3 regions of the Vibrio tasmaniensis genome follow, and region 2 is predicted to be linked to each of the others. Evidence: riboswitches for the same ligand, from Rfam matches in the RefSeq annotation. Region 2 holds a riboswitch; each other region holds the start of a gene.
The links. Region 2 has a riboswitch for thiamine pyrophosphate ahead of thiB (thiamine ABC transporter substrate binding subunit). Riboswitches for the same ligand answer to the same signal wherever they lie in the genome.
Positions count from the first base shown of each region.

Region 1 (7,684 bases), 340 kb from region 2:
TAGACGTTGAATAGCAGCCAAAGCTTGAAGGTTACCTATGGTGCCAACAACTGGGCCGATGATGCCGCTATCGCTACAACGAGTCGTTTGTGGATGATGTCTGAACGGGAACAAACAGTGATAGCACCCTTTCTGATTCTGATAATCAAATACAATAAACTGGCCTTTCCAGCCAATTGCAGAACCAGAAATCAAAGGGGTCTTCGCGCTGAAACATGCTTGGTTAACCTGCTGGCGTGACTCGAAGTTGTCAGTACAATCCAACACTAAGTCAGCTAGCATCACTTCAAGCTCAAGCTGACTTTCACTCATTCGTTGATTGATGGTTCTTACTTGGCTGCGACCATTGAGCTCACTCAGTTGTTGCTTCAACGCTTCAACCTTAGGCGAACCTAACTGATTTTCCCGGAACGCGACCTGTCGTTGCAGGTTCGATGAATCGACACAATCATCATCGACCAGCACGATCTTTCCAACACCAGAAGCCGCAAGGTAAAGAGCCGCAGCATTACCTAAGCCACCACAACCGATGATCAACACATGACTATTTAGTAGGTTGCGTTGCCCTTGCTCACCCACTTCAGGTAACGCAATTTGTCGTTGATAACGAATGAATTCAAAGTCACTCAACATAGCTAGGCTCCTGTATAACCTCTTCCTTGATAGTTGGAGATTTAGGTACCATCAGTTTTTCGAAAAATTCGATCACTTTCTGTGGGTCTTCCGCCAATGTAATCGCACGTACCACCGCCAAACTCGATACCTCACACTCCCACACCTGCTCAGCTGTCGATTGGTCAATACCGCCAATAGCAACCGTCGGATAACCGATAAGTTGTTCTGTGTATGGGATAGTATCAATCAGCTGTTGATACAGAGATAAACGAACTAAACCCTGAGGTTTCGATGGCATCTGTTTAGTTGTTGTTGGGAAGATATGCCCTAGCGCAATATAGCTTGGGTTGATTTGAACAATGCGTAGCAACTCGTAATAGCCATGAGTCGAGAGACCGATCTTAATACCTGCTTGGCTCAACTGTGAGAGGTTTGATTCTTCAATATCCTCTTGCCCCAAATGAACACCAAACGCGTCATGCTTGAGTGCAAGCTGCCAATAATCATTGATAAAAACCTGAGCGTTATGCTCTCGACCAAGCTCGATTGATCGCGCAACTTGTTGTTCTAAGTCCTCTTGCTGCGGGTTTTTAATACGTAGTTGAACAGTGTTGATTCCAAGCTTGAGCAACCTTTCGATCCACTCAACATCATCAACTACTGGGTATAAACCGAGGCTACTCTTACTCAATTCAGGAAAAGAAAGAGATGTCCCTTGGTTAGTCCAACCAACGCTTATGTCCAATCGTTGATCTTCAAGAACAGGGATAGGAAAGTCTTGATAATGTGCTGGCCATGTTCCACGTGAAACATTCGATGCAGCGCGAGCTAAAACTAGTGCGTCTTCTAATGGGAATTCCAGCGCCAACAAAGTAAGCAACCAAGCAAAATGACCACGACTATCTAATTCTTGATGAGCTGTAGTTTCACTCTTGATGACACGATTAGCATCTAGGTGAGACCAGATATCCATTACAGATGAATCATCTGAGACACCAATATAGATAGTGTTTGGATATTGTGTAAAGGCGCCACAAACGTCAGTTAGTGCAACTGAATTACTGTAATCAACAACATGGTTCAGTTCCGCTAACTTACACTCCGCTAATGAATCAAGATCATGAGCAAAGCCGATAGATAACGTCTGCTGAATATCAACAACAGAGAAGTATTGAGTTGGGCTTACACCCAACTCAACTGCACCGGTTGCCAAGCCTTGTCGCTTAGCAACCAATAGACAGTTTTGAACCTCCCCCGTTAACTCGATGTCTTGAGATGGGATGAGAATCTTCACTGTCATTATTCCTCTAATTGAGCTTCTTTTACGCCCACAGCTGGGTGGTAAAGTTCAGAGCCAGTATCACGGAACTCTTGTGATTTCTGACGCATCCCTTCCAACGGGTTATCCAACATCTTAATTTCAATAGCCTGATCAGCAGCCACTTGTTCGGTATCTTTCGCATACTCTCGGACTTCCTGAGAGATCTTCATCGAGCAGAATTTAGGTCCACACATTGAGCAGAAGTGAGCAACCTTACCGGATTCTTGTGGCAGAGTTTCATCATGGAATGAACGCGCGGTTTCAGGATCTAAAGCTAGATTGAATTGGTCTTCCCAACGGAATTCAAAACGTGCCTTTGAGAGTGCATTATCTCGAATTTGTGCGCCCGGGTGTCCTTTAGCAAGATCCGCTGCGTGTGCTGCTAGCTTGTATGTAATCAGGCCAGTCTTCACATCTTCTTTATTTGGTAAGCCTAGGTGCTCTTTAGGTGTGACATAACAGAGCATTGCACAGCCGTACCAACCAATCATGGCCGCGCCAATACCAGAGGTAATATGGTCATAACCAGGGGCAATATCAGTAGTCAATGGACCTAAAGTATAGAAAGGTGCTTCATGGCAGTGCTCTAACTGCTCGTCCATATTCTCTTTAATTAAGTGCATTGGCACATGTCCAGGGCCTTCAATGATCACCTGCACGTCGTATTCCCAAGCAACCTTAGTTAACTCACCTAGAGTACGTAACTCCGAGAATTGAGCCTCATCATTGGCATCAGCAATCGAACCCGGGCGTAGACCATCACCCAATGACAGAGCTACATCGTACTTCGCACAGATCTCACAGATCTCACGGAAGTGGGTATAAAGGAAACTTTCTTGGTGATGAGCAAGGCACCACTTCGCAATGATGGAGCCGCCACGAGAGACAATACCAGTCACACGCTTAGCGGTCATTGGTACGTAACGAAGCAGTAAGCCTGCGTGGATAGTGAAGTAATCAACACCCTGCTCTGCTTGCTCGATCAAAGTATCACGCATTACTTCCCAGTTAAGGTCTTCCGCAACGCCGTTCACTTTTTCAAGCGCTTGATACATAGGAACCGTACCAATTGGCACCGGACTATTACGCAAGATCCATTCGCGAGTCTCGTGGATATTGCGGCCGGTGGAAAGGTCCATCACGGTATCGCCACCCCAACGAGTTGACCATACTAATTTCTCAACTTCTTCTTCAATCGAAGAGCTTACTGAAGAGTTACCGATATTGGCGTTCACCTTCACTAAGAAGTTTCGGCCGATAATCATCGGTTCTGATTCTGGATGGTTGATGTTTGAAGGAATAATAGCTCGGCCTTCAGCAACCTCTTTACGTACGAACTCAGGGGTAATTTCTTTAGGTAGGTTGGCGCCAAAGTTATGGCCAGGGTGTTGATGGTTCAGCTGCTCATCAGCAAACTTCTGGCGTCCCATGTTCTCACGTATCGCAATGTACTCCATCTCAGGAGTGATAATCCCCTGACGAGCATAATGCAGCTGAGTAACACATTGACCGCCAGTCGCGCGACGAATTCTAGGTAGATTGCCGTAACGAAGGTCGTCTAGAGTTTCATCTTCTAAACGCTCTTTAGTGTAAACAGAGCTTACATCATCTAACAGTTCCGTATCACCACGCTCATCAATCCATTGCTCACGCAACTTAGGAAGGCCGCTATACAGGTCTATTTGATGTGTAGGGTCAGTGTAAACACCTGAGGTATCGTAAACTTGAATGGGTACATTAGGTTCGAATACAGGCTCTTTTTTGGTACCACCAACAAGGCTATCAGCGAGTGATATTTCTCGTACAGGGACTTGAATGTCCTCGCGAGATCCTTGGATATAAGCTTTTTTTGAATTTGGATAAGGTTGTACGGATAAAGAATCAATGAAATTCTTCGCTTCCAGTCTTGCTTGTTTACGACTCGACATAGCATTTTTCCTTGGCTTTTAGCCATTATTTATAGGGATAAAAATGCTTGACGGATTAGATGCTACAAGAGGGATCACAGCAAGAAAATGCAGTTGTGATCTGGAGATAGATCTCTAGAAGGATTCTAGTTAGATATCTACTCTTGTTCCCTTCGCAGGTATTAGCCTGATCAGGTTCAACGGATCCCGAGTTAACGGTCTCAGCCATATGGCACTCCGACAAGTATTACCGAGTATATAAAAACGGCTTGGATAAACCAAGCCGAGTTGTTAACAAACCGTAAGAAAGTTTTAAGACTTTATCAGAAGTTGGAAACCGATCCATGCTGCAGAGATGCTGAGAACCACGTTGAGTAGCACATTGAGTCCCATCTTAAAGAAAGCACCCTGCTGCATAAGAAGCACGTTATCCATCGAAAATGTAGAAAATGTAGTCAATGCTCCAAGGAAACCAAGACCGATGATCTGTCTCCATGGTTCTGTCGCAACCATCTCATTCTCAAACGCTGCGATGAGTAATCCCATAATTAAAGAGCCAATCACGTTAACAGTCAGCGTACCATAAGGAAAGCCACGCCCTAGCATCACTACACATAACTCTGAAATCAAATAGCGCGAACAAGCACCAAATGCGCCACCAATGGCAATAAAACCTAAAATAGATAACTGACCCATGAATCCTCCCAAACAATAGTCCCTATATTCTAGCTTTACCGCCGATAAAAGCGAGGGTAGAAACTAAGAATGCATGCGCAAATATTAAACGTTACAGGTGTCACTTAACTTCGATATATCCCATTAAACCCGTTTTCATGTGTTCTATAACATGACAGTGATACATCCAACGTCCTGGGTTGTCTGCAACAAATGCCGCTTTAGCTCGGCCGTTTCTTCCAAGTAGCACTGTATCGGTATGGAAAGGTTCTTCAATTTTTTTACCATCAAGTTCCAATACAGTGAATGTATGACCGTGAATATGAATCGGGTGATGATACTGAGTGACGTTCTTAAGATCGAATATGTAAGTCTTACCTAAATCTAAAGTCGCCAACGGTTCAGGGATACTGTCTTTGCTCATCCCCTCCCATGCTCTTTTATTAGTAAGCCAAAATTTAGGCATCGACTTCCCATCTTTAGATACTGGTGATACCGCGCCTTCCCACTCGAACACAAAATCGATCTCTTCAGCATTAGCAAGATCTAGGTTAGGTACTGGATTCAATGGTAATAATGGCAACACTCGCTTTTGAGTAAATGCTGAATCTACGACTTCAAATTCACACAAAGAAAATGGGAAACGTCCCTTCATTTGGAGAACGTTAACTCGCTCACCAGTTTTAGGAGCGATCAGTCCAATATCCACGCGCATCCCTGGGCCGATTTTATGTTGAGTCAGTTTGTAAGGCTTTTTCACAGGGTTACCATCGATGGCAATCACCCATGCCTCAGCCCCTTCGATAGCAATAGGATAAGTGATCGTATTATCGACATTAGCAATACGCAGTCTAGTCGCTGCATACTGCTTCAACTGGTATACAGGTTCATGAACTCCATTAACGCTACTCCACTCACCAGGAGTGCCCATACGAGCACTGAGTCGGGGAATCATTAAGTCTTTCCATTGACCCTTTTGATCGATATGCCAATGCTTCAGCATCAATGCATGTTCTTCGTCAAACTGCACTGGAGTACTTTCTTCTACGATAATTAGCCCAACCAAACCCATACCAAGTTGTTTAACGCTATTCATATGTGGGTGATACCAAAATGTGCCAGCATCTGGCGGCGTAAACTCATAAATGAATGTTTCACCTGGCATGATCGGTGGCTGACTTAAGAAGGGAACTCCATCCATTTCGATAGGAATTCTTAAACCATGCCAATGGATAGTCGTCGGTTCTGATAACTTATTCGTAAAACGAATTGTGACCTTTTCATCCTGTCGACATCGAATCGTCGGAGCCGGAATCTGACCATTAAAGGCTAAAACATTGGTGTCAAATCCCGCGACTAACTCAGCCATTGAAGGTTCAGCAGTTAAGTCATAAACATACTTTCCTTGTTCATCAACAGACCGCTTCATTGAACAAGCAGGTAGGACTGTTAGTGCAGATATAGCGAGGGATGATTGAATAAACTTACGACGGGAAATATCCATATTTGTTGCCTTTTAGTAATAACGACCAAAATGTAACAAAATATTGAGAATAATTCTCATAAAGAAGTGGGGATTGTGCTGTTGATTGTTTATAAAAGAGGCTGGGATAAGTGAGTACTTACCTTTTTAAGGTCAAATATCATCCAAAGTAACAAATAATCGTTGAAATATCCCAAATATAGAAAGCCCAAAGACCTCCCTCTTCGACTAGCTATTCAGATATTAAGGAAGCGTTATAGTTCTAATATCAGCATATCTAAATTAGAAGAATTAAGTGAAACCATTAATAAGTAGAAGCTAGTAATACCAATTAAAGTAAAAATATGATCTAATTAAGGCCGTCGAACTCTTACAGAAAATCGCCATGGATAGCCTTAATAATACTGATTTTAAAAAGCTAGCAAGCCAACAAAAAACCATTCAAATGAAGGTTCGCTTGCTAGCACTTGCCCACTTCAAAGAAGGTCACTCGCGCACTCAAATTGCCAAATACCTTAAAGTCAGTCGAACTAGTGTAAACAAATGGGTTCAAGTATTTCTTGAAGAAGGATTGGAAGGGCTTCAAGAAAAACCTCGCACAGGCAGACCTGCATACCTCAATGCAGAACAACGAAAACAACTCAGTGCATTCATTAAGAAAGAAGCAGAGTCCCCTTCAGGCGGGCGCCTTGTCGGGAGCGATATACATGACTACATCGTGAAAAACTTTGATAAATACTACCACCCTAATTCTATCTATTATCTCCTCGACCACATGGGCTTCTCTTGGATAACTTCTCGCTCCAAACACCCTAAACAATCACAGCAAATCCAAGACGATTTTAAAAAAATTCAAAATAGAAACGATCCTTAAGATCCCCGGCCATATTGGGCTAGAGAGTGTTGATGTCTGGTTTCAAGACGAAGCTAGGTTTGGCCAACAGAACACAACGACACGTCTTTGGGCGACTCGTGGAACGAGGCCTCGCGTGGTAAAACAACAGCAATTTGAATACGCTTATTTGTTTGGTTCGGTATGCCCTGAAAGAGGAATTGGCGAAGCCATAGTGGTTCCTTGGGTTAACAAGGACATAATGACAAATCACTTAGAGCAGATATCTAAAGCTACTGAAAAAGGACGTCATGCTGTCGTTATAATGGATGGTGCAGGCTGGCATACCGATGATATTGCGAGAGAGTTTAATAACGTCAGTACTATTAAGCTTCCTCCCTACTCGCCAGAGCTTAACCCTATAGAGCAAGTTTGGAGTTGGTTGCGACAACATTATCTAGCGAATCAAAGTTTCACTGATTATAACGACATTGTTTCCAAGGTTTGTCGCGCTTGGAATGAATTTCTTGAGTGCAAAGATCGTGTCACAAAAATGAGCAGAAGGGATTGGATAAACCTGATCAGTTAATTTTCCGGATTGGTATAAGTCGGGGAATCCGCTGCTCTGCTAATCGTGTACATTAGATTCAGAAAGCAAAAAGGCTCTAGCATTTCTGCTAGAGCCTTAAATATGGCAGGGGTGGAGAGATTCGAACTCCCAACACGCGGATTTGGAATCCGCTGCTCTGCCAATTGGAGCTACACCCCTAAAACTTTTTACTACTTCAGATTCGAAAAAACCTCGCACTAGGCGAGGTTATCGAATAAGTGGCGGAGTGGACGGGACTCGA
Region 1 is NZ_AP025510.1:28,570-36,253, reverse strand. It holds gene OCV44_RS00165 (HesA/MoeB/ThiF family protein) at 1-633, opposite strand, end outside; gene OCV44_RS00160 (thiamine phosphate synthase) at 623-1,915, opposite strand; gene thiC (phosphomethylpyrimidine synthase ThiC) at 1,915-3,864, opposite strand; TPP riboswitch at 3,995-4,093, opposite strand; gene crcB (fluoride efflux transporter CrcB) at 4,156-4,539, opposite strand; gene OCV44_RS00145 (multicopper oxidase family protein) at 4,640-6,022, opposite strand; one part of gene OCV44_RS00140 (IS630 family transposase) at 6,387-6,845, shown strand; one part of gene OCV44_RS00140 (IS630 family transposase) at 6,847-7,422, shown strand; tRNA gene OCV44_RS00135 (tRNA-Trp) at 7,526-7,602, opposite strand; tRNA gene OCV44_RS00130 (tRNA-Asp) at 7,663-7,684, opposite strand, start outside.
Region 1: it holds a riboswitch for thiamine pyrophosphate, as region 2 does, so the genes downstream of both, thiC (phosphomethylpyrimidine synthase ThiC) here and thiB (thiamine ABC transporter substrate binding subunit) in region 2, are expected to answer to the same signal.

Region 2 (7,684 bases):
GACCAAGTTATCTTGAATAAAGAGCTTGAGCCTGAAAGTGAAGGTACGATCCCATTTAATGTGATGACCAATATTAATATCTCCATTGGTGATGACTTTAAACTTTCAGCCTTCGGCCTTGAAGGGGGATTAATCGGTAAGTTGAATGTCGCTCAAAAAGACCAAGGTCCTTTTATCACAGGTGAGGTAAACATCGTGGATGGTACTTACCAATCCTTTGGACAAGATCTCTTGATCAAAGAAGGTAAGATTCTAATGAATGGGCCTCCGGATCAACCATATGTAGCGATCAATGCGATACGTAACCCTGACAATACTCAAGATGATGTGACCGCTGGTATTCGTGTGACAGGCCCAGCTACTGAGCCAACCATAGAGATTTACTCTGACCCCGCAATGCCGCAAGCGAATGCGCTGTCCTATATTTTACGTGGTCAAGATATCGATGGTGAGTCGAACGGTTCAATGACAACGACCTTAATTGGCTTAAGTTTGGCTAAGAGCGGTAAGGTTGTCGGCGAAATTGGCGAGGCTTTTGGCGTACAGGACTTGCAACTGGATACCGCAGGCTCTGGGGATGATTCCCAGGTTACGGTCAGCGGCTACATTCTCCCTGGTTTACAAGTGAAGTATGGCGTAGGTATCTTTAACTCGTTAGGTGAGTTTACCGTTCGCTATCGTTTGATGCAGGATCTCTATGTGGAAGCTGTATCAGGGCTGGATAGTGCCGTGGACCTTCTCTATCAATTTGAATTTGAGTAAATCAATTTGAATTCAAATTACTGAGGTTTCATCCATTGGTCGGTATGCAAATCGAAAGGATTATGGGGTATTTATGCAACATCTTGTTTTTGTATATGGAACGTTGAGACAAGGTCAATCGAACCACCACTATTTGCAGCAATGCGAGTACTTAGGTCGGTTTGAAACCCTTGAAGAGTACGCTCTTTTTGATTTAGGTGCCTATCCAGCGATGATTCTTGGAAAGAAAAGTGTCGTTGGCGAAGTCTATGCCATTAACGACGAAGTTTTAGCGTCGCTCGATCGGTTAGAGGATGTTCCTGTTGAGTATCGTCGCGAGCAAATAGAGACGATATTTGGTTTAGCATGGGTATATTTGTATCAGCTTGATCTAACGGCTAATAACGAAATACTTTCGGGTGACTGGTGTAAGCGGGACAACCCGTGACATCTATCTATTCGTAATATCTATACATTCTGAGTTGTCGAACAAAAAGCCAGCAAGTGATGCTGGCTTTTTTAATGGCGTTAATTTGAGAAATAAGCGAGACGATTAGTCTCTGTTAAGTTTAAGAAACTCTTCTACTTTTTTTACCATGTTCTTAGAACCGACAAAGAAAGGCACACGTTGGTGCAGCTCAGTTGGTTTTATATCCATGATGCGTTGGGCGCCATCGGAGGCAATACCGCCAGCTTGTTCCATGATGAAGGCAATTGGGTTGCACTCGTATAGCAAACGCAGTTTCCCTTGTGGGTGGCTTTGTGTGCTTGGGTACAAGTAGATGCCGCCTTTCAACAGATTACGGTGGAAATCTGATACTAGAGAACCGATGTAACGTGATGTGTAAGGGCGATTGTCGCTTGGTTCATTTTCTTGGCAGTACTTGATGTACTTCTTAACACCCGTAGGGAAGCGAATGTAGTTACCTTCGTTGATCGAATAAATCTGACCTTCGTCAGGGATCATCATGTTTTCATGAGATAGGCAGAAGGTTCCCAGAGACGGGTCGTAGGTGAAACCATTTACACCGGCACCGGTTGTGTAAACTAGCATAGTTGAAGAGCCGTAAATTACGTAACCCGCGGCTACTTGTTTGTGTCCTGGTTGTAGGAAGTCTTCTTGTGTTGGTGGGGTTCCAACAGGCGATACTCGACGGTAGATAGAGAAGATTGTCCCAACAGAAACATTGACATCGATGTTTGAAGAACCATCAAGTGGGTCCATCAGAACGACGTATTTTGCGTTTTTGTTGAGCTCTTTATTGAAGGCGACAGCTTCGTCTTCTTCTTCACTTGCAACACCACAAACTTGGTCACGAGCTTCTAGAGCCGCTTTAAATTTGTCGTTCGCGTAAAGGTCTAGCTTTTGTTGCTCTTCACCTTGAACGTTGTCTGTACCAACAGCGCCAGTAATGTCGACAAGGCCTGCTTTGTTGATTTCACGGTTAACAATTTTCGCAGCAAGACGAATTGATGACAAAAGGGATGAAAGATCACCGCTTGCATGGGGGAAGTCACTCTGTTTCTCAACAATGAACTCACCAAGGGTGCGCATCTCAGACATGTTATTTCCTTAAACTTCTCTCAATATTAGGGGGAATTTGAGCACAATAGGATTCGCCTCTTATTCGGGCTTTATTCACCTAGACGCCTAGTTAAATTCTAAAGGTTAGATCTTTTTAATGGTAATGAACTAAGCGACGCAGATCTCACTTACTATGTCGACTAAATTTGTTTTGCATTGCTACTCGCTTTTAATCTTCATTTAATGATAATGAGTGCAGTAGTTTGATTTAGACATGGTTCATTTAGCCAAGCGTTTGGAAGCAATTTATGCATATTCATATCTTAGGAATTTGTGGCACCTTCATGGGAGGTGCTGCGGTATTGGCTCGTCAATTAGGTCACAAGGTTACCGGTAGTGACGCGAATGTTTACCCACCAATGAGTACCTTGTTGGAATCTCAAGGAATTGAAATTATTGAAGGGTTTGACCCGAGCCAATTAGAACCAAGACCTGACTTAGTGGTCATTGGTAATGCGATGAGCCGTGGCAACCCGTGTGTTGAGTATGTATTGGATAACAATCTTAGATACACCTCAGGGCCGCAGTGGTTGCAAGAGTTCTTACTGCATGACCGTTGGGTTCTGGCGGTATCGGGAACGCATGGCAAGACAACGACATCGAGCATGCTGGCTTGGATCTTAGAAGACTGTGGCTATGCACCGGGCTTTTTGGTTGGTGGGGTATTGGGTAACTTTGGTATTTCAGCTCGCCTTGGTGAAAGCATGTTCTTTGTGGTAGAGGCTGACGAATACGACAGTGCTTTTTTCGACAAACGGTCTAAGTTCGTTCATTACCACCCAAGAACCTTAGTGATGAATAACCTAGAGTTCGATCATGCTGATATCTTCGATGATCTTGAGGCGATTAAGCGTCAGTTCCACCACTTAGTGCGCACTGTGCCTGGTAATGGCCGCATTTTTTCTCCTAAACAAGATACGGCTATTGAAGATGTTCTAGATCGCGGTTGCTGGAGTGAAACTGAATCGAGTGGCGAGCAAGGCGATTGGGATGCTAAGAAGCGAGTTAAAGATGGCTCTCAATTTGAGGTTTACTTCCAAAATGAATGTGTTGGAACCGTAAACTGGGATTTAGTGGGCGACCACAACGTAAACAATGCTTTGATGGCGATTGCCGCAGCACGACACGTGGGTGTAACACCTGATCTCGCTTGTGAATCGTTGACTACCTTTATTAATACTAAACGTCGTTTGGAGTTTAAAGGCGAGGTAGCTGGTGTTTCTGTTTATGACGATTTTGCTCATCACCCAACGGCAATTGAACTTACGCTAGGCGGTTTACGTAATAAGGTCGACACGAAGAAAATCATTGCCGTTTTAGAACCTCGTTCTGCCACAATGAAGCGCGGTGTACACAAAGAAACCTTGGCTGATTCGTTGAAGCTGGCGGATTCTACCTACTTATTCCAACCCGATAACATTGATTGGTCGGTACAAGATGTCGCGGATGCTTGTCACCAGCCGGCACATGTGGGTGATGACATGGATGCATTCGTTGCTAAAATTGTCTCAGAGGCACAAGCGGGTGACCAAATATTGGTAATGAGTAATGGTGGCTTTGGTGGCATTCACCAAAAATTGTTGGATGGATTGGCACTCAAAGGCTAACGCCATCTACGACCTTATAATTTGAAGTAATTGAGAACATGACAAAACACGATAAAGCGATAACTCTTGCTTTCACTGGCGCATCCGGTGCGCCTTATGGCCTGCGTTTACTTGAATGCCTTTTGGCCGCCGATTATCAGGTCTACTTGCTGATATCGTCGGCAGCGCGAGTGGTGTTGGCGACCGAGCATGAACTTAAGTTACCTGCTGGGCCAGATGCTGCGAAACAAGCTTTGGTTAAGCATTTAGGTTGCGACCCAGAAAAGCTAGTGGTGTGTGGCAAAGATGATTGGTTCTCACCGGTTGCTTCTGGTTCAGCAGCACCGAAGCAGATGGTGGTGTGTCCATGTTCTGCGGGAAGCTTGGCATCAATTGCTCATGGCCTATCAGATAATCTGATCGAGCGCGCAGCAGACGTGGTTATGAAAGAACGAGGCCAGCTGTTGTTAGTGGTTCGTGAGACGCCATTTTCCACGCTCCATTTAGAAAATATGCATAAGCTTTCTACCATGGGCGTGACGATTATGCCTGCAGCTCCGGGGTTTTATCATCAACCTAAGTCGATTGAAGATCTGATCGACTTTATGGTGGCACGTATTCTCGATCACCTTGGTATCGAGCAAGGTTTAGTGCCACGTTGGGGTTACGATCAACGTAATTGATCCAAACTTGATGGCTTATTGTTAAAAATCAAATTACAATCCTGAACACTCATCGGGGCGCGAACCATTCAAATAATGAATGCGAGCTGAGATCAAGCAGACGCTTGGGACCCGTAAACCTGAACCAGATAATGCTGGCGTAGGAATTGAGTTAGGAACAACCTCTACCGTTCTCCTCCCTCAAACCTGTGCCGCTCAGACCATGGAGAGCGTCCAGTGAAATTAACATTAACAACTCTTGCTGTTACTACAGCCATCTCTTTTTCTGCCTTCGCAGCAGACAACACCTTAACGGTTTACACTTACGACTCTTTTGCTGCGGATTGGGGCCCTCGTCCTGCCGTTGAAAAAGCATTCGAAGAAAAGTGTGGTTGTGATGTGAATTTTGTCGCGTTAGAAGATGGTGTGTCTATTCTAAACCGCTTACGTCTTGAAGGTGGCAACAGCAAAGCTGACATCATCTTAGGCCTAGATAATAATCTCATGGCTGAAGCGAAATCGACGGGCTTATTGGCTGAGCACAGTGTTGATACATCATCTGTGACGCTTCCTAACGGTTGGAACGACAGTACCTTTGTTCCTTATGATTTTGGTTACTTTGCGTTTATCTATAACAAAGAGAAGCTAGCAAACCCGCCAAAGAGCCTGAAAGAACTGGTTGAGCAACGTGACGATCTTAAGGTTATCTATCAAGATCCACGTACATCAACACCAGGCCAAGGCATGATGCTATGGATGAAGTCGGTTTACGGTGATGAAGCAACTGCAGCATGGAAGAAGCTTGCTCAGAAAACGGTGACTGTGACTAAAGGTTGGTCTGAAGCTTACTCTATGTTCTTAAAGGGTGAGTCGGACTTAGTCTTGTCTTACACGACTTCTCCTGCTTACCACATCATTGCAGAAAGTGATTCTAAGTACGCAGCAGCAAGCTTTGAAGAAGGTCATTACACTCAAGTCGAAGTGGCAGCTAAGGTCAAAGGCAGCAAGAACGAAAAACTGGCTGATGAGTTTATGGCATTTATCCTAAGTGACGAGTTCCAATCAGCGATGCCAACGGGCAACTGGATGTACCCAGTGACCGATGTTGAGCTACCAAAAGGGTTCGAGCAACTTACGGTTCCTCAGAAAGCGCTAAGCTTTACACCAGAAGAGATCGCCGAGAAGCGTAAGCCTTGGATTCGTGAATGGCAGAGTGCGCTTACTTTTTAACTTACGATTTAACTTACTATATTAAGAAAATGAGTTTTCTAACGTACTTTTAAAAAACGAGCTTTCTGTATTTAAAGGTTCATTTGTTATGTTTGGAGTGAACCATTTACGGTAAAAAATCAATTTATGATAAAGAAAACACCTAAGGTCGGGGTTTGGGTTGCGATACTCATTACCGCCTTCGTGGTTTCAGCAGTTGGGGCATTGCTAAGCAATGCCCCTTCTCTTGATATCAGCCAAGTATGGTCCGATCCTTACTATTGGCATGTAACGAAATTCAGTTTCTATCAAGCGACACTTTCAATGGTACTGAGTGTTGGCTTTGCTATACCTATTGCTCATGCGCTGTGTCGCAGACAATTTTTTGGACGGGCCTTGTTGTTAAGACTGTTTGCTTCGACCCTGGTTTTACCCGTATTAGTTGGCGTATTTGGTTTGCTAGCTATTTATGGTAACAGTGGTTGGTTAGCTAAATTTCTGGCGAACTTCGATATTAAACTGCCATTCTCGATTTATGGGTTGAATGGTATTTTGCTCGCACATGTCTTCTTTAACCTGCCTTATGCCAGCCGTTTACTTTTACAAGCTTTAGATACCGTACCTGCCGAGCAGCATAAGTTGTGTGCTCATTTGGGTATGAGTCATTGGAACAAATTCAGATGGGTTGAATGGCCTCGCTTAAGACAGCAACTGCCACATGTGTGTGGTTTAGTCTTCATGCTGTGTTTTACCAGCTTTGCTACCGTGATGGCACTAGGCGGTGGACCAAAATCAACCACTATCGAACTCGCTATTTATCAGGCAATTAAATTCGACTTTGACCTGCAGGCTGGCGCTTTACTCGCGATATGGCAAATGCTGCTGTGTGGTGTGCTAGCAGTGAGTATTCAACGCCTGTCTAAGCCTATTTCCGTGACGGCCAGTCAGCTGTCAGAAGATAAATATTTGGTTAAGGACAGCTGGTGGTCAAAAGCTTGGGATAGTTTTTGGATCATCATCGTCTCAATGCTGGTATTACCGCCATTAGCTATGGTTATTGTCAATGGTATTAACTCGCAAGCACTGACTGTACTCAGCAGTGAGCCGTTTTGGGCGGCGTTGATGACCTCGGTTCGAGTGGCGTCCTTAGCGAGTGTTATCGCTGTTGGTATTGGTATCGCCATACTGCTGACTAGTCGAGCATGGCGTTTACAGAACAAGAATTTTCGAGCCGATAAAATCGAGCTGATTGGCACCATTATCTTAGTCACTCCCGGGCTTGTGATCAGTACGGGCCTCTTCTTATTACTGCGTTCATTCACCGATGTGTTCAGCTTAGCTTTCTTTATCGTGATTGCAGTGAACAGTTTAATGGCGCTGCCTTACGTAATTAAAACCTTGGCTCAACCTATGTTGCATTTGTCTCAGCAGTATCAGTATGTGTGCGCAAGTTTGGGAATGACAGGTTTCACGCGTTTTAGGCTGGTGGAGTGGAGAGCGCTGCGCAAACCGATGGCACAAGCCTTCTCGATTAGCTTTATGCTAGCTATGGGTGACTTAAGCGCGATTGCTTTGTTTGGTAGCCAAGATTTTAGAACGCTGCCTTTGTACCTATTTCAATTGTTAGGCAGCTATCAAATGGAGGCCGCTGCGGTGGTTTCTGTGAGTTTACTGTTGCTGAGTGTGGGCAGTTTTAGTTTTATTGAATTTTTATTTACTCGAAGATCAAATCTCGACACTAAAGGGTTAAGGGACCGATGATGTTAGTGATGAAAGATGTGGAGTACCACTATCACCAAGAGTTGTTTAGTTTTGATTTTCAAGCAGAGCAGGGCGACATTGTTGCATTGATGGGGCCAAGTGGCGCAGGGAAATCAACGCTGTTGGCACTGGTTGCTGGG
Region 2 is NZ_AP025510.1:371,404-379,087, forward strand. It holds gene tamB (autotransporter assembly complex protein TamB) at 1-762, shown strand, start outside; gene OCV44_RS01750 (gamma-glutamylcyclotransferase family protein) at 836-1,189, shown strand; gene fbp (class 1 fructose-bisphosphatase) at 1,295-2,305, opposite strand; gene mpl (UDP-N-acetylmuramate:L-alanyl-gamma-D-glutamyl-meso-diaminopimelate ligase) at 2,575-3,933, shown strand; gene OCV44_RS01765 (flavin prenyltransferase UbiX) at 3,972-4,595, shown strand; TPP riboswitch at 4,639-4,758, shown strand; gene thiB (thiamine ABC transporter substrate binding subunit) at 4,812-5,804, shown strand; gene thiP (thiamine/thiamine pyrophosphate ABC transporter permease ThiP) at 5,931-7,544, shown strand; gene thiQ (thiamine ABC transporter ATP-binding protein) at 7,544-7,684, shown strand, end outside.

Region 3 (7,684 bases), on a different replicon from region 2:
GCGTTTAAGTCTCCGGCAAGAATTTCTCACGCGGGCTTCACGGCTAAAATGCCAAGCAACATGGAAATTGTGACTAACCGATTGTTAGAAGCGTACCAGCTAGAACCTTACCGTACTGACTTGTTGATCTCGGCAGCGAACGCTCAGATCTACAACAAGAACGCAGAACGCGCTATTGAGTTGTTTGAACAAGCACTGACGGTTGCGCCAGACGATGTCGACTTGCACGCATATCTTGCGGTTTGGCAAAGATTTGAAGGCAATGACAGTGAATCCAACAAGCACATGGAGAAGCTGGAAAGCCTGAATAAAGGTAAAGCAGAAGACATCAAACGTATTTTTGCAACGGTCGACCGCGTGTTAGAAACTCCTCTTAAAGAGTCTGCGGATAAGGGACTGTTGAGCGACCACGGTGCCATCGTCACTTTGGGTTACGCGCTTAACCCTGATGGTTCTATGCATGAAATCTTGATTGAACGTCTTGAAACGACATTAGCAATGTCGAAAGCGAACCCAGATGCGATGATCGTGTTAACCGGCGGCGTGCCAAAGAACCATAAGACAGAAGGCAAGTTAATGGCGGATTGGCTTATCTCAAAAGGGGTAAGCAAAGACCGCATCATTGAAGAGAACTACGCGACCAGCACGGTAGGCAATGCCTTGTTCAGTAGCTATGCGCTTGCTCGTCATGATATTAAACATGCGACCATTATCAGCTCGGCAAGCCATGTTCGTCGTGGTCAAACTCTGTTTGAGATCGCTAGCTGGCAAACGGGCCCTCAGGGTATTACCTTCGATACCGTTTCTTACCCAGATAAGCCGCTAGAAGATCTTAAGAAAGCGAGCAGTGGTGAGCTTCTAGGCATCTACCGCGACGCACTGAGAACGTATGGTATGTGGAGCTACCGTTCTTACCCATTGGAATCTCGTTAAGCTCAAGCATTATTTGCGTTTGGGAAAAGCACAGTTCGTGTTAAACCAAAGCTTCACTTGCTAGTACAATCGAGCACAGCTAGATGGTATGCTGTGCTCCTACTTAATTTAGTGTTTCAAAGGCAAAAAAATGAACCCGATTTTAGCAATGTTGAAAGAGAACAATATTAGCGACGAGCAGATCAGCGAGATATTCAAGACGTTGACCGAGAACCCTCTTGCAGCAATGGCGACAATCAGCCAACTTGGTTTACCACAAGATAAGCTTCAAATGCTGATGGGTCAGGTAATGCAAAACCCTGCGCTAATCAAAGAAGCAGTTGAAGAGCTTGGCCTAGATTTTTCTAAGGTTGAAGCCGCTAAAGAGCAACTTCAAAAATAGTAGAGTCTGAATGAGCGATTTTGTTAGGGAGTGATAGCCGATTCGGTTAACTGTTCTTGAGATCGCGAATTAGACTCCAATAAAAAGTCGTTTGAGTATCAATACTTAAACGGCTTTTTTGATCCGACTTAGAACAGGCTAGACAGGGGAGACGACAAAAGCACTAGCCCGATGTGACTCCCTCGCTTAAATCATGTAATTTCGTTTTAACACTCATGTTTCAATAAACTGAATTCCGGCGTTGCTCATGAAACCTAGCTTAAGCATTCGATCTTACACCAAGCAATTTAATACCCATGCTCATGATGACCATCATCAATTGGTATTGCCGATCCAAGGCAGTATTAATATCGAAATGGTGGGGTATGTCGGCAAAGTGGCCGTGGGCGAATGTGTGGTGATTCCGGTAACCACAGCGCATGCGTTTAAAGCGGATGAAGCCGCGCGGTTTATTGTCGCGGATATGGCGGAGTTACCGCAGCACTTGTTAGAGCATGAGCTCTCGGTTTTCACGATCACACCACCTTTGATGAGCTTCTTGCTGTTTGTTGAGAAGCAGCTGGAATATCAGGTCGATAGTGGCATTGAGTCATCAGTTTTGGATGTGTTTGCATTGCTGTTAGAGCAACAACAAGTGAGCAAGAGCATCGACCCAAGAATCCGTGCGGTACAAAGATTGATAGCGGATAATTACGCCCAACCTCTCTCTATATCTCAACTTGCAGAAACAGCCTGTTTGAGTCCCACTCAATTCAAAAAACGCTTCAAAGAGTGCCTGGGGATCAGTGCGCTTAAATACATCACTCGCTATCGTATGGAGAAAGCCCAAGCCTTGTTAACTCATACCGATTTACCGGTTCAATTGATTGCTGAAAATGTGGGCTATAGTGATGTGTCTGCTTTCAGTCGTCGCTTCTCTCAGCACTTTGGCATGTCTCCAAGGGCGTTTCTAGGCTCAATGAAAGACAGTCTTTAGAAACAACAATAGCGTCCTTTCGGCAAACTAACTTATATCAATCTTCACTATTATCTATTTCAGAACTGAAAATTGGGTAATAGAAATGAATCTTGCCATCAATCGCGTTAACGAATTCCAAACGGGCACTTTAGCCATCTTGTTTGCTTCTATTTTATGGGGCACGACAGGCACCGCTGCAAGTTTTGCTCCTGATCTAAGCCCATTAGCGATTGGTGCTTTCTCTATGGGCGTCGGTGGTCTAATGCAAGCGGGCTTGGCGTATCGAAAAATCCTATTCGCTTTCGACAAACTTTTGCAGAACAAGAAGCTGTTGGCAGTGAGCGCTTTGGCTTTGGCGGTCTATCCTTTAGCTTTCTATTCCTCAATGAAATTATCAGGTGTGGCGATTGGCACCGTGGTTTCGATTGCTACCGCACCTTTCTTTTCCGCATTGTTAGAGTGTCTGATTAGCAAAAAGAATAATATCAACCTACGTTGGCTTACAAGCTTTGCGATTGGTGTGGTAGGTATTGGGCTGTTGGTGTTTTCAGAAGCTTCATCGGCGAATGAATCCGGTGAGGATCTAAAGCTATTGGGCATTGGCTTAGGTCTGGTCGCTGGTTTGTGTTACGCCATTTATTCTTGGGCGACAAAAGCATTGATAGATAAAGGGATTAAGTCACAAGCGGCGATGGGCAGTATTTTTGGCCTCGGTGCGATGTTGTTGCTGCCAACGCTCTGGTTTACTGGTGATAACCTGTTTTCCTCGGAGATTAACGTATTCGTCATCAGTTATCTGACGTTAATCCCACAATGCTTGGGTTATATCGCGTTCAGTTTTGGTTTACGCCACGTGACTGCGAGCAGTGCCAATCTGCTGACTCTGTTTGAACCGGTAGTTGCAGCGGTGCTTGCCGTCTGTGTTGTCGGTGAGCTGATTCCTTTTACAGGCTGGCTAGGTATGTCTCTGATTGTTTTGTGCTTGTTTATACAGTCGAAGCCATCTAAAGGAACGTTATAAGTATTTGTTTTGTTGAGTCTAATTGAAATTTTTTCATGTGTAATTCTTATAATTGAATAAAATCAGTATCTCAGTTGTGAGAGTGCTGTTACTATCGCTATCAATAGTCGGGGGGCACATACCTTATTTGGTGTTTGCTGAGATCGTTAATCGAGACCCGTTGAACCTGATTCAGTTAACACTGGCGTAGGGAACTATAAGCACTCGATCTACGTCTGCACCCATGAAAACTTTCATGAGCCTAATGCGACTTCTCCTTCGATCAGTGTTCGTTCTCCTACGTCTTGTAAGATAGTAGGAGCGACAATGACACACAGTTCTATTTCAAAAGATTTAACGCCAAAAGCCTCAACTCCAAAATCCTCAACTCAGCAGCACTCTGCTGAAGACACGATCCGCACGAATACTCCGATTGTTTTAACCATCGCGGGTTCTGACAGTGGCGGCGGTGCAGGTATCCAAGCTGATATTAAAGCCATGTCTGCTACCGGTAGTTTTGCTTGTTCTGTGATTACCGCTATCACTTCCCAGAACACGCAAGGCGTGTCAGCCATTTTTCCTATTCCACTCGACCATGTCGCTAGCCAGTTAGATGCGGTTTTTACTGATCTCAATATCGTGGCAGTAAAAGTTGGTATGTTGGCTGATTCGCAAATCATCAAAGTCGTTGCAGACAAAATTAAGCAATATCGACCTAAACACCTTGTGATTGACCCTGTAATGGTCGCGACAAGTGGTGATCTGCTGTTAGAAAACTCGGCTATCACCACGCTAAAACAAGAGCTGATTCCACTCGCAGACATCATTACGCCTAACTTGCCAGAAGGCGCGGCGTTAACAGGCAAGCCAGTACCTGAAAGCGAAGCCGAAATGCAGGGCATGATTGAAGACTTACGCGCACTGGGTGTTAAAGCTGTCCTGCTAAAAGGCGGTCACTTAGAGAAAGATGAGAACAGTAACGACTTACTGATTCTGCCAACCACATCTGCTCTGATTAGCGCTAAACGTTTTCCTACCAAAAACACCCATGGCACGGGTTGTACGCTCTCTTCTGCCATTGCTTCTTTCTTGGCTCAAGGCAACACGCTTTCAGAGGCTGTTGACCTCGGTAAACAATACATTTCTCGCGCGATTGCCCATGCTGACGAACTTCAAGTTGGTCAAGGTCATGGCCCGGTAAATCACTTCTTCGCTGGACACGGCAATGTCCGTTAATACGGTTGGCGTTCAACTCAGCAATGCCTCCTTACGTTATAACGACAGCGAGCACGCAACCTTATCGGGATTGTCGCTTAGCTTAAACGCAGGTAAGTGGACGGTATTGTTGGGTAGAAGTGGCTGCGGGAAAACCACGGTATTGCGTTATCTGGCAGGCTTGTTGGACGACAAGGTGGAGTGGCAGGGAACATTGACAACCTCTGATGAATTGCCTTTAACGGATCGCATCGCTTACATGGCGCAGCAGGATTTGTTACTGCCATGGCTGTCGGTTATCGACAATGTATGCCTGAGTCATCGCTTTCAAAATCCAGCTTCTAATAAAGCACTACAAACTAATCAAGCATTAGAGTTGTTAGCAGCGGTTGGTTTGGCTGATCACGCGTCTACTATGCCGGATCAGTTGTCTGGTGGTATGCGCCAGCGTGTTGCCTTGGCTCGCACCTTAATGCAAGACAAACCTGTTGTGCTGATGGACGAACCTTTCTCTGCGCTGGATGCGGTAACAAGACACAAGTTACAGACCTTAGCGTGTGAACTGTTAAGAGATAAAACCGTTGTGTTGATCACTCATGATCCACAAGAAGCGGTGCGTTTGGCGGATAACTTGTATGTGTTGCAAGGCACGCCTGCGAGTGCTCATTCTTTATCTGTGCCTCACACGTCAACGCCGCGAGTGCTAGATGGTGAATGTGCTGAGTTACAACAAGCGATCTTAGATCAGTTGGAGCGTGATTATGAATGATCTAACGCGAAGCGAAGCTGTGGCTCGTTCAACTAACACACAGATCACGACTAAGCGCCCTCGTCAGATGAATCCCGTTATGCGTTTGCTGATCAGCAGCGCCGTGATTCTCGGTTTATGGCAACTGGTGGTGGTTATCTTCGAGATGCCAAGCTTCATTCTGCCAGCTCCCGCAGAAGTCTTCATCAAGCTAATTGAACGCTACGATGTGTTACTCAAACACACTTGGGTGACTGCGCAGGAGATCTTACTTGGTCTGTTATTCGGTTTGTCTATGGGGCTATTTTTCGCCCTACAGATGTTGATGTTCGAACCGCTGAAACGCTGGTTGTTGCCTATCTTAATTGCTAGCCAAGCCATCCCTGTGTTTGCGATTGCGCCAGTATTGATGCTGTGGCTGGGTTATGGCATCCCGTCAAAAGTGGTGATGGCGGCGATCATTATCTTCTTCCCCGTGACCACTTGTTGTTACGACGGCCTACGTAATACACCGACTGGTTATCTTGATCTTGCCAAAACGATGGGCGCATCGAAATGGCAATTGCTCCGTTATATCCAATTGCCTGCTGCATTGCCAACACTGGCGTCTGGCATTCGTGTCGCTGTGGTGATTGCCCCAATTGGCGCAGTCGTCGGCGAGTGGGTGGGTTCGAGTGAGGGGCTAGGTTACCTAATGCTGCAAGCCAACGCACGCATGATCATTGATGAGATGTTTGCTGCCTTATTCATCTTGGCGGTGCTGTCTATTTCGCTCTACTTCGTCACCGATAAATTACTTAAAAAAGCTATCCCTTGGGAAAACCAGTGATGGCTCGCTCAATAACATTTCGTTCGAGAAATTTTAGCCCCACTTATTTATTTAAACATAAATTCTACTAACGCAATATTGCTCAACTTAAGTTCTATACATAAGAATAGTATTCAAAAGGAAAGGTTTAACTGTGAAAAACACAAAATTATTAGGTGCTGTGGCACTGCTTGCTTCGCTAGTTTCAGGTCATGCATTGGCGGATTCTGAACAAAAGAAACTGACACTGATGTTGGATTGGTTTGTGAACCCGAACCACGGCCCAATTGTGATTGCTCAAGAGCGAGGCTACTTTGCTGACCAAGGCTTAAACATTGAAATTCAAGAGCCAGCAGACCCAAGCACACCAGCAAAATTGGTTGCGGCAGGTAAGGTCGATTTAGCGGTAACCTACCAACCAAGCCTAACTATGGATGTGGCAGCAGGTTTGCCTCTGGTTCGTGCATCAACCCTTATTGCGACACCACTGAATACGTTGATGGTTTTAGATAATGGCAAGAACGATTCACTAGCGGATCTGAAAGGCAAGAAGATCGGTATCGCGATTGCGGGCAACGAAGAAGCGACGATCGGCACCATGTTAGCTCAGGAAAATGTTGCATTTACCGACGTGCAAACCATCAATGTCGGCTGGGCACTGTCGTCTTCATTGGCATCGGGCAAGGTAGACGCAATTTGGGGTGGCTTACGTAACTTCGAAACTAACCAGTTAGCCCTTGAAGGCTTTAAAGCGAAGGCATTCTTCCCAGAAGAGCACGGTGTGCCTGCTTACGATGAGCTTATCTTTGTTGCGAACGCAAAGAAACACGACGACGAAGCAATCAAAGCGTTCAACAAAGCACTTGAGCAAGCAACCACTTACATTGTGAACCACCCGCAAGATTCGTGGAGTGAGTTTGTGGCGTATTCACCAGATACGTTGAACAACGAGCTTAACCAACGCGCATGGAACGACACATTGACTCGTTTTGCACTTCGCCCTTCTGCTGTAGATATGAAGCGTTACGACGATTACGCGCAGTTCATGTTCGACAAAGGCATCATCAAATCACTACCAAAAGCCGCAGATTACGTACCGACTTTTGACTAAGGAATCTCATGAAATACCAAGACTTAATCCAAGCTTGTCAGCAAGATTGGCAAGACTACACCGAGCATGATTTTGTTAAAACGCTGGCAAACGGCACACTTGCTCAGCCGTGTTTTCTGCATTACTTGAAGCAAGATTTTTTGTTTTTAAAGCAGTATGCCCGTGCTTATGCATTGGCAATTTACAAGGCAAAGACACTGGCTGATATGCGCCGTGCACTGCCAAGTGTTCATGCTCTGCTAGATTCTGAAATCTCTCACCACGTGACTTACTGTGGTCAGTGGGGTTTAACCGAATCGGATTTAGAAAATGAACCTGAAGACTTCGGCACAGTTGCTTACACGCGCTACGTTCTAGATGCGGGTATGACAGGTGATCTTGTCGACTTATATGCGGCACTGGCTCCGTGTTCAATCGGTTACGCTGTTATCGGTAAAGCGCTGTTAGAAAGCAGTGATACTGTATTGGAAGGCAACCCATACGCGAGCTGGCTGCAGCTTTACGGCGGAGAAGAGTTCCAGTCTGGCGT
Region 3 is NZ_AP025511.1:1,092,770-1,100,453, forward strand. It holds gene OCV44_RS19100 (YdcF family protein) at 1-933, shown strand, start outside; gene OCV44_RS19105 (DUF2999 family protein) at 1,064-1,315, shown strand; gene OCV44_RS19110 (helix-turn-helix domain-containing protein) at 1,563-2,291, shown strand; gene OCV44_RS19115 (DMT family transporter) at 2,377-3,294, shown strand; TPP riboswitch at 3,393-3,504, shown strand; gene thiD (bifunctional hydroxymethylpyrimidine kinase/phosphomethylpyrimidine kinase) at 3,601-4,509, shown strand; gene OCV44_RS19125 (ABC transporter ATP-binding protein) at 4,499-5,257, shown strand; gene OCV44_RS19130 (ABC transporter permease) at 5,250-6,065, shown strand; gene OCV44_RS19135 (ABC transporter substrate-binding protein) at 6,199-7,155, shown strand; gene tenA (thiaminase II) at 7,164-7,684, shown strand, end outside.
Region 3: it holds a riboswitch for thiamine pyrophosphate, as region 2 does, so the genes downstream of both, thiD (bifunctional hydroxymethylpyrimidine kinase/phosphomethylpyrimidine kinase) here and thiB (thiamine ABC transporter substrate binding subunit) in region 2, are expected to answer to the same signal.